Regions from separate parts of the Microbacterium plantarum genome, predicted to be linked through region 3. Evidence: predicted binding sites of a transcription regulator. Region 3 holds the regulator's gene; each other region holds the start of a gene.

Region 1 (7,307 bases), 560 kb from region 3:
CCTCGTCCACACCCAGACCGGCGATCCGGCATCGCTCGTCATCAGCGACATCGCCATGGTCCTCGGCCCGGGACTGATCTTCGCCGGGCTCGGCTCGCTCGGCGGCGGCGTCCTCGCCCGCGGCGGCATCGCCGTCTCGCTCGCCGCTGTCGTCGGCGTCGTGTCCGCGGCGATCGGGCTGCCCGTCTCGCTCGCGGTGAAGGTCCTGATCATGGCGGTCATCTGCGGGTTGACCAGCGTCGCCGCGAGGCACCCGGCCATCGCAGCGCGACGCGGGTCGTGGCTCCTCGCAGCGACCATGGCGGTCTACGCGCTCTTCTCCGTGTGCCGCGCCGGCGTGGGGCTCACGCTCGGATGGGATTCAGCGCTCTACCGCCTCGGGTTCTCGGTCGTGCCGACGACCATCGCGGGGGCCGTGCTCGTCCTCCTGAGCGGCGCTGCCCTCCTGATGATCCTGTCGGACCGCAGCGCCGCGCTGGCCGCGCAGCGCTCGCGCGGGGCCTCGGGCGACGACCGGGGGCCGGCGTGGACGGTCACGCTGGGTTCGTACGAGATCGTCCGAACCGCCCTCGGGGCCGCGCGCGCCGATCGGATGCGGGAGGACCTGATCGCCGCGGCGCGGACTCTCGATCCCGGCGCCGTCGTCGAACCCGCGGGGGCCGGTGCACGGCTGCACAGCCCCAGCGAGCAGAGGGTCATCGAACGAGCGCTGCGGGCTCGACTGGTCGCGGCGGGCTGGAGCCCGGGCGAGGTCGGCCTGGTCTCGGTCGAGGTCGCCGTGGTGGACGGTGTCGGCGCATGACGGCAGGCGGCGCAACCCCGACTCCCCGATTTCACGCCGTCGCCGGCCGCGCGTAGAGTCTGGCCATGGAAGCCGAACTGCAGACCGACATCGTCGTCCGTCCGGTGCGGGATGTCGACGCCGAAGCCCTCGGGCGGGTGCACGCCACCTGCTGGCACGAGACCTACGACCACCTCATCAGCACCGCCGCTCTACAGAGCGTCTCGCCGCGACGACTCGCCGAGCTGTGGACCCACTGGGCCGCGCAGGGCGAGGACTTCCGGATGTACGCCGCGCTCGTCCGCGGCGAGATCGTCGGCTTCGTCGGGTCGGGCCCGGCGCGCGATCGCGACGCCCCCCGGATGCGCGAGCTGTACTTCATCTACCTGCTCGACGCCTGGCACGGCACCGGCATCGGTCAGCGGCTCTTCGACGCGGCCGTCGAGAAGGACGAGGGCGTCTACCTGTGGGTCGCGGAAGACAACCCCCGCGCGCACCGCTTCTACGAGCGAAATGGCTTCACGCTCGACGGGCAGACCCACACCGAGCCGTTCCTCGGCGAGACGCTGACCGAGGTCCGCTTCGTTCGCTGACTCGGCGCCGGCCGGGTGACGGCGGCGGAGCGATCGGCGCAGCTCCTCCCCCGCCGGTCTTCTTAGCGAGTTGCCCACATTCGCACCTCTGTTCGACTTCGATGTCGTACCCCACTGCCATCATGGGAACATGACAGCGAATGGCGCGGGTGGCGAGGTGGGACGCGAGGCACCCACGCCGTCGCAAGCGCTTGCTTTCTCGCGTTACGCCGAGGCGCTCGACCTCTCCCACGCCGCCGATATCGCCCGCACCCGGGCGCTGGCGGACCTGGGCCACGCTGCACTGCACGACGCGCGGCGCGACGGGGTACGAGGGATGGCGTCGGACATGGAGCTGCGTTCGGTCGCGGCCGAGGCCGCGGGGATGGCGCGGCTGACGGACCGGCGCCTACAGGTCGAGATCGACCACGCGGTGACCGTCATCGACGATTACCCGGCCCTGTTCGAGGCGTGGGCCCAGCGGCGGATCGAACGCGGACACGTCGATGTGGTCGTGCGGGTCGGCGCGGGGGTGCCTGACGAGGTGCGGTCGGCGTACGAGGAAGCCGCGATCGCGGTGTGCGAGCGGGATGTGCCCTCCCGAGTGCGGGGTGCGCTGGACGCGTTGGCGGCCCGATTGCATCCGCAGACCTTCACCGAGCGGCACAAGGCCGCGGCGGCGGAGCGGTGCGTGCGGGTGTTCCACGGGACAGACGGGATGTCGAACCTCGTCGCGAACCTCCCGACGGTCATCGCCGCGGGGATGCTCGACCGACTCACGCAGATGGGGCAGTCGGTGAAGGACGCCCGGGCGGAGAGTAACGGGGCGGAGAGCGACGGGGCGGATGCCGCTGGGTCGGGTGAACCCGCCGACACCAGGACGATGGACCAGCTGCGGGCCGACATCCTCGGCGACTTCGTCCTCGGCGGGGCGCCCGTGGTCGACCCGACCTACGGGACCGACCGGGCCGGTGGGCTCGGCGCGATCCGAGCGCGCGTTCAGGTCGCGGTCACCGCCGAGACGTTGATGGGGCGTGACGAGAACCCGGCCGAAGCCGTGGGCGCTGCGCTGATCGATGCCGACACGGCACGCGAGCTCGCCGGGCAGGTGTCCGAGTGGGACCGACTCTTCATCGACCCCGTCACCCGCACCCCGGTCGAGATCGACACCTACCGGCCGACCGCTTCGATGAAGAAACTCCTGATGGCGCGCGACCAGCACTGCCGGTTCCCCGGATGCCGACGAGCCGCGCTCCGCTGCGAGATCGACCACACGATCGACTACGCCCTGGGTGGGCATACCCACATCTTCAACCTCGCCCATCTCTGCCAGCGACACCATTCGATGAAGCAGTTCACGAAGTGGGAGGTCCGGCAGGTCGGCGGAGGCGTTCTCGAATGGACCTCGCCCCTCGGCCGGGTGTACCGCGAAGACGTACCCATACCCGCGGTCTGCTTCACCATCGACACCGCGGATCCGCCACCGGATGCGACACGCGGCGGACCACCGCCGGACGAACCGCCACCCTTCTGACACCGCCTGATCGCGCGGGCGTGATCTCCGACCGGCCGACGACGGTCAACGGGTGATGGTCGTGCCGAACAAACGCGCGATCGGTACGAGGACAGCGGGGCGAGCGGCGACGCACGCCCCGACGATGACGGCGAGCGACAGGACGAACAGCCAGAAGCCGGTCCAGTTGTCGGCGTAGGCCGTCGGGTCCGCCGATCCTTGTGCGGCGTACATGTGGTTGAGGTTGCGGAGCGCTCCCGTAGCCAGGACGAGAGCGACATGGGTCACGATGAAGACGACGAAGAAAAGCATCACCAGCACGTGCAGGCGTCGTGCCCACTCGAGCGGGTACAGATGGTTGATCCGCCCGTCGCCCCGCGGCCAGACCGTGCTGAGCCGCGCGCCGGTGACGACCGCGAGCGGTGCCGCGACGAACACGGTCGTGGCGTACGCGAGCTGCTGCAGGCTGTTGTAATTCACCCAGCCGTTCTCCGTCGGCCAGTCGAGCGACACGTACTGCAACGCCGCCGAGGCAGCATTCGGCAGCACGTCCCAGCTCGTCGGCACGATCCGCATCCACTGTCCGGTCGCGAAGAGCAGGATGACGAACACGATGCCGTTGCCGATCCAGATGACGTCGAGCGCCTGATGGAACCAGATCGTGAGGCTCGTCCGGCGCTTCGGCCTGCCCCGCGGTGACCAGAACACCCTCGGACGCTTCTCCTTCCGCGCCTGCAGACCCGTGCGAATGATCAGCACCATCAGGAAGGCGTTGAAGAAGTGCTGCCAGGCGAGCCACGGCGGAATCCCGACCGGCGCCCCCGCCGGCAGCGGGTATGCGCCCGGGTACCGCTCGACGAACCCACGCATCGCATCGAGGCTCAGCGCCCAGCGGGCGAACGCGACGGCACCCGCCGCCGCGAGCACCAGTGCGACGCCGACGGCCACGATCACCGTCACCCGTCGGCGTGCGGCGGCCCCGCGTTCGACCAACACCGCGGCAGGTCAGCGGTGGCGGAACTCGGGGGCGCGCTTCTCGGCGAAGGCGGCCATGCCTTCCTTCTGGTCCTCGAGCGCGAACAACGACGCGAAGAGCGTGCGCTCGAGGCGCAGCCCTTCCGCGGCACTCGTCTCCTGCGAGGCGCGCAGCGCCTGCTTCGCCGCATAGGCGACCGGCAGCGATCGCGACGCGATCCGCTCGGCGACGGCACCGGCTTCGTCGAGCAGCTGCGCCGCCGGAACCACACGAGACACGAGCCCGGCGCGCTCCGCCTCCTCCGCCGGCATCCGCCGTCCGGTCAGCACGAGCTCCGCGGCCTTGTAGTAGCCGACCGCGCGCGTCAGCCGCTGCGTCCCGCCGATGCCCGGAATGACGCCGAGGTCGATCTCGGGCTGCCCGAACACCGCGGTGTCGGCGGCCAGCACGATGTCGCACATCATCGCCAGCTCGCACCCGCCGCCGAGCGCGAACCCGGCAACCGCGGCGACGACGGGGGTACGCACCCGCGCGAAGTCCTCCAACGCCGCGAACGGGTTCTCCATCGACATGTCGCGGGCACTCTTGCCCGCCATCTCTTTGATGTCCGCGCCGGCCGCGAACGCCCGCTCCGAGCCGGTCACGACGATCGCGCCGATCGCCTCGTCGCGGTCGAACGCCATGGCCGCGTCGGCGAGCTCGGCGACGAGGGTCGAGTTCAGGGCGTTCAACGCCTCCGGTCGGTTCAGCGTCAGCCAGCCGACGCGCCCTCGCGTCTCGCTGACGATGGTCGTGTAGTCGCTCATCCCCTCATCGTGCCACGCGCCTCTCCGCGCGTCTCCGATCGGTTGCCGGGCATTCACATGCCGGACACGTGCGGAGAGTACTCACGACCTGCACCCGTTCACCCGACCAGAGGACACCTATGCCTTCGCCTGCCCGGAGCCGCACGGTTCCCCGCACGCTCGCCGCCGTCGCGACGGCCGCACTCACCTGCACACTGGCACTGACGCCGCTCACCACGGCATCCGCCGCGATCGTCAGCGAACCGATCACCGACTCCGCTCCCGGCGCGACCCTCGCGCTCACACCCGTCGGCACCCACGAGACCGGCGTCCTCGATGAGTCCGCCGCCGAGATCGTGCAGTCGTACCGCGACCGCCTCTACGTCGTCAACGCGCAGGCCGGCTCGGTGACGGTGCTCGACAACAGCGACCCGACCGCGCCGGTCGAGCTGTTCACCATCGCCGATGCCGGCACGGCGAACTCCCTCGCGATCCGCGACGACGGTCTGGGCATCGTGGCGTTCGAGGCCGAGGACAAGACCGCGAACGGGTCACTGGTCTTCTTCGACGCGAACGCCGGCGACGCGGCATCCGCTCACCTCGGCGCGGTCACCGTCGGCGCCCTGCCCGATATGGTCACGATCTCGAAGGACGGCGCGTACGCGGTCGTCGCGAACGAGGGCGAGCCCGCCGACGACTTCTCGGTCGACCCGGAAGGATCCGTCGGCGTCGTCGCGCTGCCCAAGACCGTCTCGGCCCCCGCGCAGGCGGCCGTGCGCATCGCGGGCTTCGGCGCGTTCGAGCCCGGCGGCTCGAAGACGCTTCCGGCCGGCGTGCGCGTGTTCGGACCGGACGTCGCGGCACCGGACCAGGGAGACAAGCCCCTCACTGCCAATCGTGTGAGCCGCAACCTCGAGCCCGAGTACATCACCGTCGACGGCACGACCGCTTACGCGGCGCTCCAGGAGGCGAACGCGATCGCCGTCGTCGACCTCGCCAAGGCCGAGGTCACCAAGGTCGTCCCGCTCGGGTTCAAGGATCACGGCGCGGTCGGCAACGGGCTCGACGCGAGCGACAAGGACGGCGCGATCAACATCGCCGAGTACGCCGGGCTGAAGGGCATGTACATGCCCGACGGCATCCAGTCGTACTCGGCCACGGCGGGCGGCAAGGCCACGACCTACCTCGTCACCGCCAACGAGGGCGACGCCCGTGAGTGGGGCGACTACGCGGAGGCCGTCCGCGTGAAAGACCTCGGCAAGAAGGGGCTCCCGGCCGTCTGCGCCGATTCTCCCCTCGCGGCGCAGCTCGGCGATGCAGCCCTCGGACGTCTGAACGTCACGATCGAGAACGGTCTGCGCGCGGACGGCAGCTGCTACGACGAGCTGTACTCCTTCGGCGGTCGCTCGTTCTCGATCTGGGGCACCGACGGCTCGCTGGTGTTCGACTCGGGCGACCAGTTCGAGCAGATCCTCGCGCGCGTCGCGCCCGAGTACTTCAACTCGAACCACACCGAGGCCAACCTCGAGGGACGCAGCGACGACAAGGGCCCCGAGCCCGAGAACCTTTCAATCGGGACGGTCGGCGGCCGCACGTACGCCTTCATCGGCTTCGAGCGCGTCGGCGGCGTCATCGTCTACGACATCACGGATCCGAAGGCGGCGACGTACGTGACGTACGTCAACAACCGCGACTTCAGCGCCGCCGCCGACTCCCCCGCCGCGGGCGACCTCGGCCCCGAGGGCATCCACTTCATCGGGGCGCACCGCTCCCCCACGGGCCAGCCGCTGCTCGCGGTCGGCAACGAGGTGTCGGGAACGACGACGCTGTACAGCATCGAGCAGCTCGTCGGCGGCGCTCCCGTCGCGCAGCCCGACATCCGCGTGCTGACGATCAACGACTTCCACGGGCGGCTCGTGCAGGAATCCAGCGGCGTCGCGGGTGCCGCTGTCCTCGCGGGCGCGGTCGACACGTTCCGCCAGCAGAACCCGAACACCCTGCTCGTCTCGGCCGGTGACAACATCGGCGCGTCGGCGTTCGAGTCGTTCATCGATCAGGACACCCCCACGATCGACGCACTGAAGACGGCCGGCCTCGACGTCAGCGCAGTCGGCAACCACGAATTCGACCGTGGTTTCGACGACCTGACGGGTCGCGTTATCCCCCGATTCGAGGAGGACGCGGATGCCGACGCCTTCAGCGACTTCGCACTCGGTGCGAACGTCTTCGTGAAGGGCACCGACGAGCACGCGCTCAAGCCGTACACGATCAAGGAGGTCGACGGCACGCAGATCGCGTTCGTCGGCACCGTGACCGAGCAGACCGCGGGCATGGTGAGCCCACAGGGCATCGCGGGCATCGAGTTCCGCGACCAGGTCGCATCGGCCAACGATGCAGCGGCCGACGCGGTCGCCGAGGGCGCGGACGTCGTGGTGCTGCTCGCGCACGAGGGCTCCGCGGGCTCCGACTGCACCGCGATCGCCACCGAGACCGGCGACTTCGGCGACCTCGTCCGTGGCGCGTCCGACGACATCGACGCGATCGTCTCCGCTCACACGCACCAGAAGTACGCGTGCGAGATCGGCGGGCGGCCGGTGCTCCAGGCGCACCAGTACGGCACGACGCTCGGCGCGCTGGACATCGAGCTGACCGACACGGGCGAACTCGAGTCGATCACCCC
Region 2 (7,307 bases), 820 kb from region 3:
CGTAGTCGTACCCGGTCGTCTCGGTGAAGCCATCGGGGTACCGGATGATGAACCCGAAGCGATGCGCGTTGGCGGCGACCCAGTCCGACTGCGCCGTGCCGCCGAACTGTTCGATCGCCCCGCACCCACCGTCGCATGCGACCACATCGACGGCGAGACCGGTCTGATGCTCGCTGTGCCCGGGGCGGGCGCTCGTGAGGTCGGCGTTGCCCTGGCCGAGCTGACCGACGTAGTTGCGGTACGTCGACACTTGGAAGTCGTACGACCGGAACCCGCTGTTCACTCCGATTGTGCCCGCGCCCTCAGCCTGCGCGGCGGCCGCGAGCTGCGAGAGGGCCGCCGCGACGTCCGCACGCATGTGCCCCCCGCTGGTTCGCTCGACGCCCTCGGCGCGCGCTTGCGGCTCGGGCCAGTAGTCGATCGGATCGAGCGCGTTCAGCTTGTTCACGACGACCCACGTGCGGCCGGCCGTGTGCAGATCGATGCACGGGGCCGCACCGCCCGCGATCGCGGCCCGGAAAGGCTCGGCTCCCCCGGCCGCGGCGATGACGTCGGCGTCAGAGCCCGACGCGAGCGCCTGCTGGAATCCGGGATCACCGCAGATGTCGCCCGCGGCCGCGGCATCCGTCGTCGCATCGTCGGCCGGCTGGGCGGCGGCAGCATCGCCGGACTGCGCGGGCGCAGGAATGGACGATGCGTTGGGCGCGCCCGCCGCGGCGTCACCGACGAGCGCGGCGACGGGGTCGACGGGAGCCTCATCCGGTCCGCTGAGTGCCGACGTGAAGCCGGCGGTACCGGCGACGACGAGGCCGACGAGCGCGAGTGCAGCCGTGGCCGCAACGGCGCGGCGGCGGACGTAGACGGCTGCCGGCAGACGCACGGATGCCGACAGGGCGGCGGCATCCGGTGATCGGCCCTCCGCCGACGAAGCCGAGGCGACCTCGCCACCAGCACCGCTCGCCGCGGAACCGGAAGCGCCGGCCCGCTCACGCAGCTCGCGCCGCGAGGGGAGAGGGCGCGCCTCCGCCGATCGCTCGCGTCGCGAGCGACGCGTCTCGGGCTCGGTCGGGTGCACCACGACCCCATTCTGCCCTGCGGGTCCGGTTGAGTTCCCGTTCGCAGCGCGGTTCACCCGCGACCCGGGCTGGTCCCCTCGCCGAACACGGCATCGGGTCCGGCGGGCGATGCCCCCGGGCTCACGCTGCCCGCGCGCCCTTCCGCAGCCGCCGGAGCGAGCAACTCTCGCGCGATCACCTTCACGGAGGGGAACGTGTCGAGCTCGTCGATCTCGATGCTCGAGAACCAGCCCGCGTCGTGGACCTCTCCGGCCGCGGGCGACAGGGCGCCGCGCTCCGAAGTGTGCAGCACGAAGGCCATGTCCATATGGATGTGCGCGGGTTCGCCGGGGCGCTCGGGGATGAGCTGATAGCTCATGCTGATCGGGAGGTCGAGCTGAGCTTCGGTGCGACCGTCCGCGGCGAGGTCGACGCCCGCGTGCGGCGCAGCACGGCTGCCACGCCGGTCTCCTCGAACACTTCTCTCACGACCGCCGCCTGGGGCGTCTCGTCCTCGTCGACATGACCGCCCGGCGGAAGCCACTTCGCGAGCTTCTTGTGATGGATGAGGAGGATTCGGTCCTCTGCGGGATTGAGCACGTAGCCGCTGACGGTGAACTGTTTGGCGTACGACGCGGTTCGATCGATGATCGTCATCGTGCGGCACCGTTCACACCGGCACCGACAGCGCGGCGGATTTCATCCATTCGGACGAGCCGGGGGCGCACCCTCGTCGTCGGGGGGCGGGTGCGATCCGGCTCGCAGAAACCGACCACGTCGGCTACCCCGGCGTATCTCACCCTCTCCCCAGCTGACGTCAGAGTCACAGCGCACTCCCCCATCCGCTCGCAGCGTCCTCGATCCCCGGTGAAACGATCTGCCTGTCACCACACCGGCATCCGAGCATACGAGGGTTCGCGCTTTCATGTTTGACAACACTTCGAATTTCTGTTCGAATCTTCTCATGCGATGGCAGGGGCAGCAGATGGGCGTGGCGGATGCCGCTGCGCTGCCCGGCCTCGAGACACTCAACGGCCTCGTGCGCTCGGTGACGACGCCCGAGTTCGCAGGAGTTACCTTCCACGAGGTCATGTCGCGCTCGGCGCTCAACCGGGTCCCGGGCCCCTCGGCGATACCCTTCGACTGGACGGTCAATCCCTACCGGGGATGCACGCATGCCTGCGTCTACTGCTTCGCCCGCGGCACGCACGAGTACCTCGACATGGACGCGGGAGCCGACTTCGACTCGCAGATCGTCGTCAAGCTGAACGTCGCCGACGTACTGCGCCGCGAGCTCTCGAAACCGACCTGGGCGCGCGAGCAGGTCGCTCTCGGTACGAACACCGACCCCTACCAGCGTGCGGAGGGCCGCTACCGGTTGATGCCCGGCATCATCACGGCGCTGGTCGACAGCGGCACGCCGTTCTCGGTGCTGACGAAAGGCACCCTGCTGCGCCGTGACCTACCGCTGCTGGCCGAGGCGGCACGTTCGGTGCCCATCGACCTCGCGATGTCGATCGCGGTACTCGACGAGCCGCTGCGGCAGCTGCTCGAACCCGGCGCGCCGACATTCGCCGCTCGCCTCGACACGGTGCGAGCGGCAAGCGCCGCGGGGTTCCGGGTGACGGTGTTCCTGATGCCGATCGTGCCGCACCTCACCGATTCGACCGAGGTGCTCGACGATGCCCTGAGCCGGATCGCGGATGCCGGCGCCGCCCGCGTCGTCTACGGCGCGATGCACCTGCGACCGGGCGTCAAACCCTGGTTCCAGCAGTGGCTCGCGCGCGAACGCCCCGACCTCGTGCCGGTGTACCGCGGCCTGTACCCCGGGGCCTCGGTGCAGGCACCGCAGGGCTACCGGCGCATGCTCGCGACGCGCGTTCGACCTCTGCTCGCGCGGCATCGCCTTCGGGGAGGGCTCGAAGAGGAAGAGGCGCAGCCCGCCACGCGACGATTCCGCCCCGGACCGGTGGTCACGACTTCGCGCGGCCGCGCCGCTGCAGCGGCATCCGTTCCCACGCTCTTCTGACACAAGCAGCACAGTGGCCCGAGTTTCGCGGCCCGGGGCGCTGCGAACCGGAGCCGGGAGTGCGAGCCGGGACACTCTCGCGCGCTGCCGGGGTATGGTCCCGAGATCAGGCTCAACGCGCGGCCGGCTCCCACCGCTCAGCCTCTCAGGGCCCTCAGCCCGCGCACGGCACGGCGAACCGCGAGCGCCCCGCCAACGGAAGCGCCCCGCCGAACGCCACGACCGTCGGGTCGCAGCGTGCGGCGGGGCGTCAGAGCGGCGTCGGCTCAGGCGTCGACGTTCGCGAGCTGTCGGCCCGAGACCTCCTCGAGGATGTCGTCGCCGGGGCGGACATCGTCGAAGGGGGCGTCGATCTCGGCACGCTCGAGCATCTCGGTCATGCGACGGCGACGCTGACGCGTGATGAGAGTGACGACCGCACCCGAGCGACCGGCGCGGCCGGTGCGCCCTGCGCGGTGCAGGTAGGTCTTGTACTCGTCGGGAGCGTCGGCCTGGATGACCAGGTCGATGTCATCGACGTGGATGCCGCGGGCTGCGACATCCGTCGCGACCAGCACCCGCACCTTGCCGTCGGTCAGGCGCTGCAGGTTGCGCGTGCGCTTGCCCTGGTTGAGGTCGCCGTGGAGCGCGACCGCCGCGATCCCGGCATCCTCGAACTGCTCGGCGAGCATCTCGGTGTAGGCACGGGTACGCGCGAAGACGAGCGTCTTGCCGTCGCGGTCGACGAGGGAGTTCAGGATCTCGGCCTTGTCGCGGTGGTCGAGGACGAGCACACGGTGATCGATCGTCGAGGTGTCCTGGCTCTCGCCCGCGACCTCGTAGACGGCCGGCTCGACGAGGAACTCGTCGACCAGAGCGGCGACCTCGCGGTCGAGCGTCGCCGAGAACAGCAGCTTCTGCGCGCCGTCCTGCACGAGGCGGAGGATGCGCTGCATGGGCTCGAGGAACCCGAGCTCGCTCATGTGGTCGGCCTCGTCGAGCACGACGATGCCCACCTCGGAGAGGTCGAGCTTTCCCTGGTTCTGCAGGTCTTCGATGCGGCCGGGGGTGCCGATGATGATGTCGACGCCCTTCTTGAGCGCACCGACCTGACGCGCCTGCGGCACTCCGCCGTAGATCTGCGTCGTGAAGAGCCCGACGCTGCGCGCGATCGCCTGGACGGTGCGGTCGATCTGCAGCGCGAGCTCGCGCGTCGGAGCGAGGATCAGCGCCTTGGGTGAACGCCCGAACTCGCGACGCTTGCCGGCCTGGCTGCGCAGGATCGACTCGACGAGCGGAGCGCCGAACGCGATGGTCTTGCCCGAGCCGGTGCGGCCGCGGGCGAGGACGTCCTTGCCCTCGAGGATCGGCGGAATGGTGGCCGCCTGGATCGGGAACGGGGATGCCGCACCCAGGGCGTCGAGCTGACGGACGATGTTGTCACCGAGGCCGAGGTCGGCGAACGACGACTGGGCGACGGATGCCGCATCCACGGCCTCCGCCTGCAGGCGCTCGTGGACGGTGTCGACGTGGTCCTGGTGGGCCTTCGACTTCGTCTCGGCGTTCCAGTCCGAACGGTTCGGACGGTCGCCGAAGTCACGGCGCGGGCGGTCATCGAACGAACGCGCCGGGCGGTCGTCGCGACGCGGACGGTCCGAGAAGTCGCGACGCGGACGGTCATCGCGGTTCGGGCGGTCGGCGAAGTCACGGCGCGGGCGGTCATCGAACGAACGCGCCGGACGGTCGTCACGACGCGGACGGTCCGAGAAGTCACGACGCGGACGGTCATCGCGGTTCGGGCGGTCGCCGAAGTCACGACGGGGACGGTCATCGAACGAACGCGCCGGACGGTCGTCACGACGCGGACGGTCCGAGAAGTCACGACGCGGACGGTCGTCACGGTTCGGGCGGTCGCCGAAGTCACGACGGGGACGGTCATCGAACGAACGAGCGGGGCGGTCGTCGCGGCGGGGCCGGTCGCCGAAGTCACGACGCGGCCGGTCATCGAACGAACGCGCCGGACGGTCATCACGACGCGGACGGTCGTCACGGTTCGGGCGGTCGCCGAAGTCACGACGGGGACGGTCATCACGGTTCGGGCGGTCGCCGAAGTCACGACGGGGACGGTCGTTACGGAAGGAGGGACGCGCATCACCGAAGGTGCGGCGATCGTCGCGGGGCTGCGCTTCGTAGGGGCGGCGGCCGCCGGCATCCGATCGGCGGTCGTTCCCGTAGCCGCGCTGCTCGCGCTGACCGCGGTCGTCGCGTCCGCCGCGGTCGTCGCGGGCCTGCGAGCGGATGCCGCGCGCTTCGTCACGACCCGCACGGTCCTGCGAGGACCAGCGGTTCTTGCGACCGGTGTCTTCGCTCTCGGCACGGTAGCCGCGGTGACCGGGGCTCTTGCTGCCGGGGGTTCCGGCCGAGGACTGGCCGGGGCGACGCTTAGCGTCCTGGTACGACGTCTTCTTGCCGTAGCGGGGCTCGAAGTTCTGCGCGCGGCCGCCGGCCGGCTTCTTGTTCTTGGGCATGGGTGTGTCCTTCTGGGTTCTCTGCACGAGAACAGCGCCCGCGCGCACGCGGGCAAACCCGGACATCCGTCGGCCGGGGGCCATTCACATGATGGTCATGCGCGCCGATCGGCGCTCACCATCGGCCCCATGGACTCACAAAACCTGTCGCGATCACGCGCTGCCCAGAGCCGACCCGCCCACGATACGGCATCCGCCTGAGAAATCGCCCGCCGCGGCGCCGGGGCCCGGGTGCAAGGGCCGGGTGCGAGGGCCGGGCTCGAGGGCCGGGGCGGGGGCAACGCGTGCTGCGATGCAAGGGTTCCGACACCCCGGCGCCTCGCTCCCGGCCACGGCGCGCCGCGGGCAATCCCTTGCATCGCGGCAAGCCGGCAGCCCGGCGCGAGCCCGCCGCGAGCCCGGCGCGAGCCGCAATCAGGCCAGGCGGCGGCGACGGGGTCCGCGAGAAGGCCCGGGAATGCGCTGAGCCTGTCGACGGGACGACCCGGCCTCCGGTTCACCGGAATCCACCGGCCGTCCAGCACCAGCATGGGCGTCGCCGACCTCGTGGTCATCAGGCGCGACCGGGATGACCAGGTGCGTGGGGGCATCGGGTGAACCGTCCACCGGCACGACGAGGTGGGTCGGCTCGGCTGTGGCCGCCTCCGCGAGGCGCCGCTCGCGCCGGGTCATCGGCGCCGCAGACACCCCGTCTCCCGCGGAACCGGCTGTCAAACCAGCATCCGCACCGGCACCCGCGCCGGCACCGGCACCCGCGCCGGCACCGACGTCACCGCGCCGCCGCGCCGCGCGGCGCTCGCGCGCACCCTCGACGAGGTTGTAGAGGGTCGGCAGCACGAGCAGGGTCAGCAGGGTCGACGAGATGAGCCCGCCGATGACGACGATCGCCAGCGGCTGCGAGATGAACCCGCCGTGGCCGGTGATCCCGAGCCCCATGGGCGTCAGCGCGAAGATGGTCGCGAGCGCGGTCATCAGGATCGGTCGCAGACGACGCGATCCGCCGGCGATCGTCGCGTCGTGGGCCGACAGCCCCTTCTCGCGGTACTGGTTGACCAGGTCGATGAGCACGATCGCGTTAGTCACGACGATGCCGATGAGCATCAGCACGCCGATGAGCGACGCGACGCCGAGCGGCACGCCCGTCGCGATCTGCAGCAGAATCGCTCCTGTCGCGGCGAACGGCACCGAGATGAGCAGCAGCAGCGGCTGCCGCAGCGACTTGAAGGTCGCGACCATCACGATGTAGACGATGAGGATGGCGGCGAGCGCGGCGAGTCCGAGCTGCGCGAAGGCGTCCTGCTGCTGCGTGAGAACACCGCCGATCTCGGCGTCCGCGCCCTGCGGCAGCTCGACCGTGTCGAGGGCGTCGGCGACCGTCGCGGATGCCGCGTTGAGGTCGTCACCCGAGGGCGTCACGGTGACCGTCGCGGTGCGCTGACCGCGCTGCGTCGTGATGGAGGTCGGGCCCTCGCTCTGCTCGACGGTGGCGACGTCCTGCAGCGGGATGGGGCCGCCGGCCGTGGGGATCGTCAGCTGCCGCAGCTCGTCGATCGACGCGGGCGCCTGCGACGCCGCGAGGTAGACGGTGAGCGAGGTGTCGTCGATCTCGACGGTTCCGATCGACTGCGGCTGCATCGTTCCCGAGACGATGCCGCCCACCGCGACCTCCGACAGGCCGCGGGATGCCGCCGCGTCGCGGTCGACGGTCACGGCGAT
Region 3 (7,307 bases):
GACGGAGCGGAGTGCATGACCCGGTAGCCTGGAACGGCAAGCGCGGGTGGGATGTGATCCTCTTTCGATCCGGAGTAGAACACTCCGGTGCCCGCACAGTCTAGCAGAGAGCGACACGTGGACACGAACCCCGCCGACAACAGCACTTTCACCGACGACGAGGCTCGTCGCCAGCGGTGGGAGGAGCAGGAGCGCGCGGCCTCGGCCGCGACCCGCGACATCGCCGACGTGCCGGCGGTCGAGGTCATCACCACCGCCGCCGTGCACCTCATGAGCGCCGCCGCCGTCAAGGTCGGGCTCGCCGACGACCCGGCCACCCAGCTCGACCTCGACGAGGCCCGCAAGCTCATCAACGCCCTCGCCGGGCTCATCACCGCCGGCGCTCCCGAGATCAGCGACATGCACGCGCGATCGCTGCGCGACGGCCTGCGCTCGCTGCAGCTCGCCTTCCGCGAGGCGTCGACGATCCCCGACCCGATCGGCAAGGGCCCCGGCGAGAAGTTCACCGGTCCCGTCAACTGACGAGCTCCCGGGCTCGAGCAGCGCTCGGGCCCGGCACTTCCGTCAGGAAGCGCGCACCAGCTTGACCGTCAGCGAGTCGACGAGCACCGCGATGCGGTCGTCGGCGGCCCACCGCGACGCCAGCCGCGACAGCACCGCGTCGAGCTCGGCGGCATCCAGCCCATCGATGAGATGAAGCCGGACGATCAGCTCGGGGCCGCGCATCCGGGCGGCGGGATCACCCGCCGCGACCGACAGGTCGAGCACCGCGAGCTCTCCCCCGATGCTGGCCTGGAGAGCGGTGAAGACCTCGGGCGAGGTGGGCGCCGGTTCCCAGGGCAGTCCCTGTCCGATCGCCCAGACGGCGGGGCGTCGCAGCACGAACTCGGTCTCGGAGCCCGGGTCGATCACGATCAGGTCGGTGTCATCGGACGCCGCCGCCATCGCCGTGCGCACCCCGTCGGCCGGAACCGGACGCGCGACGGCATCCCACCGCGCGAGTGCGGCCACCGACGTGAAGACCGGCAGAACGCGCCGACCGTCAGGAGCCGCGACCGTGACGATCGACAGCTCCTGGGTCTTGTCGACACGCAGCCCCGTCGGCCCGACCCCTTCGTCGCCCTTCTCGGGCACGAGCGGGATCAGCAGCCGCGCCGCGCGATACGCCTCGACGACCGCCACGGCGTCACCGGTCCCCGCGCGGAAGGCTTCGAGCGCCGCGAGCAGCGCGGGATCGGCGGAGCCGTCGTCACCGGCGTGAGGGTTCGACTCGAAGCTGCGCCCCTCCCAGGGAACGCCCGCCGAGTCGGCGGCGTGGCCGCAGCCGTCGTCAGTCTCCGGCGACATCCAGCGCCTCGGCCAGCGTGAACGCGCCGGCGTAGAGAGCCTTGCCGACGATCGCACCCTCGACGCCCAGCGGCACGAGCTCGCGCAGCGCGGCGATGTCGTCGAGGCTCGAGATACCGCCCGATGCGACCACGGGCTTGGGTGTGCGCGAGGTGATCTCGCGCAGCAGCTCGAGGTTCGGGCCCTGGAGCGTGCCGTCCTTCGTCACGTCGGTGACGACGTATCGGCTGCAGCCGGCGTCTTCGAGACGCTCGAGGACGTCCCACAGGTCGCCGCCGTCGCGGGTCCAGCCCCGGGCGGCGAGCGTCGTGCCGCGGACATCGAGTCCGACCGCGATCGCGTCGCCGTAGCGGCCGATGACATCGGCGGCCCACTCGGGGTTCTCGAGCGCGGCAGTGCCCAGGTTGATGCGCGTCGCACCGCTCTCGAGCGCGGCCTCGAGCGTCGCATCGTCGCGGATGCCGCCCGACAGCTCGATCTGCACACCCTTGACCTGCTTGATGACCTTGCGGAGCACGGCGGTGTTGTTGCCCCGGCCGAAGGCCGCGTCGAGGTCGACGAGATGGATCCACTGCGCACCCTGCTTGGCCCAGGCGAGCGCCGCGTCGACGGGGTCGCCGTAGGTCGTCTCGCTGCCGGCCTCGCCCTGGGTCAGGCGCACGGCCTTCCCGTCGGCGACGTCGACGGCGGGCAGGAGGATCAGTTCGGGGGTGGACGCGAAGTCGTTCATCACATTCCAGGGGTGGGTCGGGATGCACGCTCGTCCACGCGAGCGCACCAGAGGGAGACTAGTGGCGCGGTAGGGCACCGATCCAATTGGCGAGGAGACGGATGCCGGCGGCCCCCGACTTCTCGGGGTGGAACTGCGTCGCCGAGAGCGGCCCGTTCTCGACGGCCGCGAGGAAGGGCGCGCCGTAGTCGCACCAGGTCAGCACGGGCTCGGCGAAGGGCTTCATGACCTCGAGGCTCCAGTCCTGGGCACCGTACGAGTGCACGAAGTAGAAGCGCTCGTCCTCCAGACCGTTGAACAGCGTCGACCCTGCGCCCGCGCGCACGGTGTTCCAGCCCATGTGGGGCAGCACGGGTGCCTGCAGCTCGGTGACGGTGCCCGGCCACTGCCCGAGGCCCTCGGTGTCATCGCCGCGCTCGACGCCGTTGCCAAACATGATCTGCATGCCGACGCAGATGCCCAGCACCGGGCGCCCCCCGGCCAGGCGCCGCTCGATGATCTCGTCGCCGCGGCTCTCGCGCAGGGCGGCCATGACCGCACTGAACGCACCGACGCCGGGAACCAGAAGACCGTCCGCATCGCGGATGAGACCACGATCGGACGTCAGTCGGGCGTCCGCACCCGCGGCGGAGAGGGCCTTGACGGCCGAGTGGATGTTGCCCGAGCCATAATCGAGGACGGCGACGAGCGGCGCGCGTCCGGTCGTGTCACCCTCGGTCATAGGGCGCCCTTCGTGCTGGGGATGCCGTGCACGAGCGGATCGAGCGCCTTGGCCTGCCGGAAGGCACGGGCGAAGGCCTTGTACTCCGCCTCGGCGATGTGGTGCGGGTCGCGTCCGCCGAGCACGCGGACGTGCATCGTCAGGCCCGCGTTGAACGCGATCGCCTCGAACGTGTGCCGCACGAGCGACCCCGTGAAGTGCCCGCCGATGAGGTGGTACTCGTATCCCTCGGGCTCTCCCGTGTGCACGAGGTAGGGACGCCCGGAGATGTCGACGACAGCCTGCGCGAGCGCCTCGTCGAGGGGCACGAGCGCATCGCCGTAGCGGGATATGCCCGACTTGTCGCCCAGCGCAGAGCGCAGCGCCTGCCCGAGCACGATCGCCACATCCTCGACCGTGTGGTGCGCGTCGATGTGCGTGTCGCCCGTCGCGCGTACAGTCAGGTCGGTGAGCGAGTGCTTCGCGAACGCCGTCAGCAGATGATCGAAGAACGGCACGGTCGTCTCGATCGTGCTGATCCCGGTCCCGTCGAGGTCGAGCTCGAGTTCGACACTCGACTCGCTCGTGGCACGACGGATGCTGGCCGTTCGGGGGCTGGTCATGCCTCCGAGTCTATCGACGCCAGTGCTTCGAGGAACGCGGTCGTCTCGTCTTCCGTACCGGCACTGACGCGCAGGCTGTGCGGGATGCCGACGTCGCGGACGAGGATGCCGCGATCGTAGAGCGCCTGCCAGGTGGCGCGCGGGTCGTCGACCCCGTCGAACAGGACGAAGTTCGTCCAGCTCTCGTAGGCGTGGTACCCGAGGGCATCGAGCGTCGCCGACATCCGATCGCGCTGCGCGACGATCTCGTCCACCATCCGGAGCATCGTCGACGAGTGCGACAGCGCGGCTGTCGCGGCCGCCTGCGTGAGGGCGCTGAGGTGGTACGGCAGGCGGACAAGACGCAGAGCGTCGATGAGGGTCGCGTCGGCGGCGAGATAGCCGACGCGCGCACCGGCGAAGGCGAACGCCTTGCTCATCGTGCGCGAGACGACCAGGCGCTCCCGCTCGCCGAGCAGCGTCAGCGCGGAGGGGCTCTCGCGCGGCGCGAACTCCTGATAGGCCTCGTCGACGATCACGATTCCGTCGGTGGCGTCGTACACCGCCTCGATGACGTCGAGACCGAGCGGCGTGCCGGTCGGGTTGTTGGGCGCGCAGAGGAAGACGACGTCGGGGCGTAGTTCGGAGACTTGTGCCGCGGCGGAGGCCGGGTCGAGCGTGAAGTCGGGGCCGCGCGTGCCCGCGACGTACTGCGCGCCGGTGGCTCGCGTCAGCAGCGGGTACATCGAGTACGTGGGGCCGAAGCCCATGGCGGTGCGCCCCGGGCCGCCGAAGGCCTGGAGCAGGTGCTGCAGCACCTCGTTCGATCCGTTCGCGGCCCAGATGCGATCGGGGGTGAGGCCGTGACCGAGGTACTCGGCGAAGGACTCGCGGAGGTGCGTGAACTCGCGGTCGGGATAGCGGTTGACGTCGCGCAGGGCACGGGCGACGGCATCCAGGATGTCGTCTGCGACCTCTTCGGGAACGGGATGCGTGTTCTCGTTGACGTTCAGCGCGACCGGAAGCGGCGCCTGCGGGGCGCCGTACGGGGTGAGGCCTCGCAGATCGTCTCTGAGGGGCAGATCATCCAGACTCGGGCTCATCCCACCCATGCTAGGCCGCGTCCGAGTCCGGCGTGGCCGCACCCCAGCTTCTGCGCCGAAGACGGCGGGCTTCAGCTCGCGGCGTCGTACTCGGCGGGGATGGCGAGTGTCTGGCCTGCCTCGAGCTGACCAGAGCCGAGGGCGTTCAGCCGGATGATGGCGTCGACGACGTCACGGGGGTCGGCGGCCGGCGCCACCTCTTCAGCGATCGACCAGAGCGATTCGCCCGACATGACGGTCACCGTCGTGAACGACCCCTCGGGCGCGCCCGCCTCGTTGGACGCGAGTGCTCCCCCGCCGGAGAGCACGGCAGCGGTGACGGCGACGACGGCGGGAAGCGCGGCGATCGCTGCGATGACGCGGCGTCCACGGCGCGTCAGGCGCAGACGGGTGCGGGGGGCCGGTGCGAAGCGGGCATCGATCGTGGTCATGACATCTCCTCGGGAGCGGTAGGAAGATTCGCTCCCGCCTCTCGGCCGGGAGAGACGGGTGCGAACTTCGGTTCCGAACGTATCTTCGATATTGTGTGGTGTCAACCACCCACCGAAATCGGAGACCGATCGAAGAGACACGCGGAGCGTTCCGTGATGTCGCTGTCGGATCGGGCTACCTTTTCGACAGCGAGAGCCCACCATGAACCTCCGACATCGGGTCGGGGACGGGGCGCGACGACAGGAGACCGGCGGTATGAGCGAGAAGCCGCAGACGCGACGACGCAAGAATCTGAGCGATAAGCAGCTCGCGATCCTCGAGGTGATCCAGCACGCGATCGCCCGCAACGGCTACCCGCCGAGCATGCGCGAGATCGGCGACGCCGTCGGCCTCAAGTCGCTGTCGAGCGTCACCCACCAGCTGAACCAGCTCGAGCTGAGCGGATACCTCCGCCGCGACCCCGGCAAGACCCGCGCGATGGAGGTCCTCATCGACCTCCCCGGCACGGCCGGCGAGAACCCCGCCGACGCCGCGCCCGCCCTCGGCGACGCCGCCCTCGTGCCGCTCGTGGGCCGCATCGCGGCGGGCGTCCCGATCACCGCCGACCAGCAGGTCGAGGAGATCTTCCCCCTGCCGCGTCAGCTCGTCGGCAAGGGCGAGCTGTTCATGCTCAAGGTCGTCGGCGACTCCATGATCGACGCCGCCATCTGCGACGGCGACTGGGTCGTCGTGCGGGCACAGGCGACCGCCGACAACGGCGAGATCGTCGCGGCCATGCTCGACGGCGAGGCCACCGTCAAGACGCTCCGTCAGCGCGACGGCCACACCTGGCTCCTCCCCCGCAACTCGGCGTTCGAGCCGATCCTCGGCGATGACGCCACCATCCTCGGCAAGGTCGTCGCCGTCCTCCGCACGGTCTGACCTCGCCGCACCGACGGAACTGCGGGAGGGGATGCCGCGACTCGGCGGCATCCCCTCCCGTCGTCCGGCACGACCCGGATCCGCTCGCGTAGCGTGACGGTATGTCGCAGCAGCAACTCCCGTACGGTTCTTGGCCCTCCCCCCTGACCGCCTCGTGGGCCAGCGCGTCCTCGTTGCGCCTCGACGGCGCGCGCTTTGTCGGGGATGAGATCTGGTGGGGCGAATCCCTTCCCGATGAGGCCGGTCGCGTCGCCGTCATGCGCCGCCGCCGCGACGATTCTGTGGAGGTCGTCCTCCCCGCGCCCGGGAACGCGCGATCGCGTGTGCACGAGTATGGCGGCGGCGCCTGGACGGCGTCCGACGACGGCGAGCTGTTCTTCGTCGACAAGTCGGACCAGCGCATTCGACGCCTCCGCCCGGGCGGCGAGCCCGAGGCGCTCACCCCAGAGGAGAGCGGCACCCACTACGGCGGTCTCCGCTGGCAGCACGGCGCGCTTCTCGCGGTGCGCGAGCGCGAGCGCCCGGGGCGCACTCCCGAACGACACATCGTGCGGATCGACGGCGCGAGCAGCGATGAGAACGCCGCGAGCGGCGACGAAGCGGGAGTGACGGAGCTCGCCGGGGGCAGCGACTTTGTGGCTCAGCCGGCACTGTCACCCGACGGATCACAGCTCGCGTGGGTGGCGTGGGATCACCCGGACATGCCCTGGGACCGCACCCGCATCCGTGTCATCGAGCTCGACGCCCCGGATCGTGTCCGCGAGGTGGCCGGCGGCAGCACGGCCGCGCTGCAGCCGGAATGGACATCCGACGGCCAGCTGTTGCTGCTCGACGAGCCGACGGGGCGCTGGAACCTCCATCGCGTCGACCCCGCGACCGGCGCGGCACCCGTCGCGGTCTCCCCCGCCGACGCCGACACGGGTGGTGGCCTGTGGGTCCTCGGCACCCGGTGGTACGCGCCGCTCGACGACGGCCGCGTCGTGGCCGTCCGCACGCACGGCTCGGACCAGCTCGTGATCGTCGACCGCGACGGCGGCGCGATCCCTCTCCCCTTCCCCGCCACCGCTCGACTGCAGATCGAGGACGTCCGCGGCAGCCGCGCCCTCGTGAGCGGCGCCATGCCCGGGGCGAGCGGGCTCTGGCTGGTCGATCTCGACAGCGGCGAGACGACAGCGGTGCGCGGCGGTACCCCCGATATCGACGAGGCATGGATCCCCCATGCCCGTCAGATCACCACCGAGGGTCCCCACGGCCCGGTGCACGCCTTCGCCTATCCGCCGACGAACCCCGATGTCACGGCGCCGACCGACGAGCTGCCGCCGTACCTCGTCTGGGTGCACGGCGGGCCGACGTCGCACGTGGGCGGCACCGCCGACGCCAAGGCGGCCTACTTCACCAGCCGAGGCATCGGTGTGCTCGACGTGAACTACGGCGGGTCGACCGGGTACGGCCGGTCGTACCGTGAACGGCTG

Evidence for each region. The regulator LexA, encoded in region 3, represses DNA repair genes until DNA is damaged. The targets are predictions, from matches to a motif close to TCGAACANNTGTTCGA.
Region 1: a site for LexA is predicted at 1,455-1,470, ahead of VC184_RS02245 (HNH endonuclease signature motif containing protein). Genes of this name have one in related genera too.
Region 2: a site for LexA is predicted at 1,996-2,011, ahead of VC184_RS01070 (Rv2578c family radical SAM protein). Genes of this name have one in related genera too.

The regions. Positions count from the first base shown of each region.
Region 1 covers NZ_CP141117.1:466,312-473,618, reverse strand. The annotation lists gene VC184_RS02255 (hypothetical protein) at 1-802, shown strand, start outside; gene VC184_RS02250 (GNAT family N-acetyltransferase) at 868-1,374, shown strand; gene VC184_RS02245 (HNH endonuclease signature motif containing protein) at 1,505-2,887, shown strand; gene VC184_RS02240 (cytochrome b/b6 domain-containing protein) at 2,933-3,862, opposite strand; gene VC184_RS02235 (enoyl-CoA hydratase-related protein) at 3,872-4,648, opposite strand; gene VC184_RS02230 (choice-of-anchor I family protein) at 4,768-7,307, shown strand, end outside.
Region 2 covers NZ_CP141117.1:210,554-217,860, reverse strand. The annotation lists gene VC184_RS01085 (M15 family metallopeptidase) at 1-1,078, opposite strand, end outside; gene VC184_RS01080 (NUDIX hydrolase) at 1,129-1,434, opposite strand; gene VC184_RS01075 (NUDIX hydrolase) at 1,431-1,712, opposite strand; gene VC184_RS01070 (Rv2578c family radical SAM protein) at 2,020-3,084, shown strand; gene VC184_RS01065 (DEAD/DEAH box helicase) at 3,351-5,591, opposite strand; gene VC184_RS01060 (efflux RND transporter permease subunit) at 6,006-7,307, opposite strand, start outside.
Region 3 covers NZ_CP141117.1:1,028,854-1,036,160, reverse strand. The annotation lists gene VC184_RS04900 (DUF1844 domain-containing protein) at 118-522, shown strand; gene VC184_RS04895 (SseB family protein) at 565-1,347, opposite strand; gene priA (bifunctional 1-(5-phosphoribosyl)-5-((5-phosphoribosylamino)methylideneamino)imidazole-4-carboxamide isomerase/phosphoribosylanthranilate isomerase PriA) at 1,331-2,077, opposite strand; gene hisH (imidazole glycerol phosphate synthase subunit HisH) at 2,136-2,798, opposite strand; gene hisB (imidazoleglycerol-phosphate dehydratase HisB) at 2,795-3,400, opposite strand; gene VC184_RS04875 (histidinol-phosphate transaminase) at 3,397-4,482, opposite strand; gene VC184_RS04870 (LysM peptidoglycan-binding domain-containing protein) at 4,554-4,913, opposite strand; gene lexA (transcriptional repressor LexA) at 5,170-5,835, shown strand; gene VC184_RS04860 (prolyl oligopeptidase family serine peptidase) at 5,937-7,307, shown strand, end outside.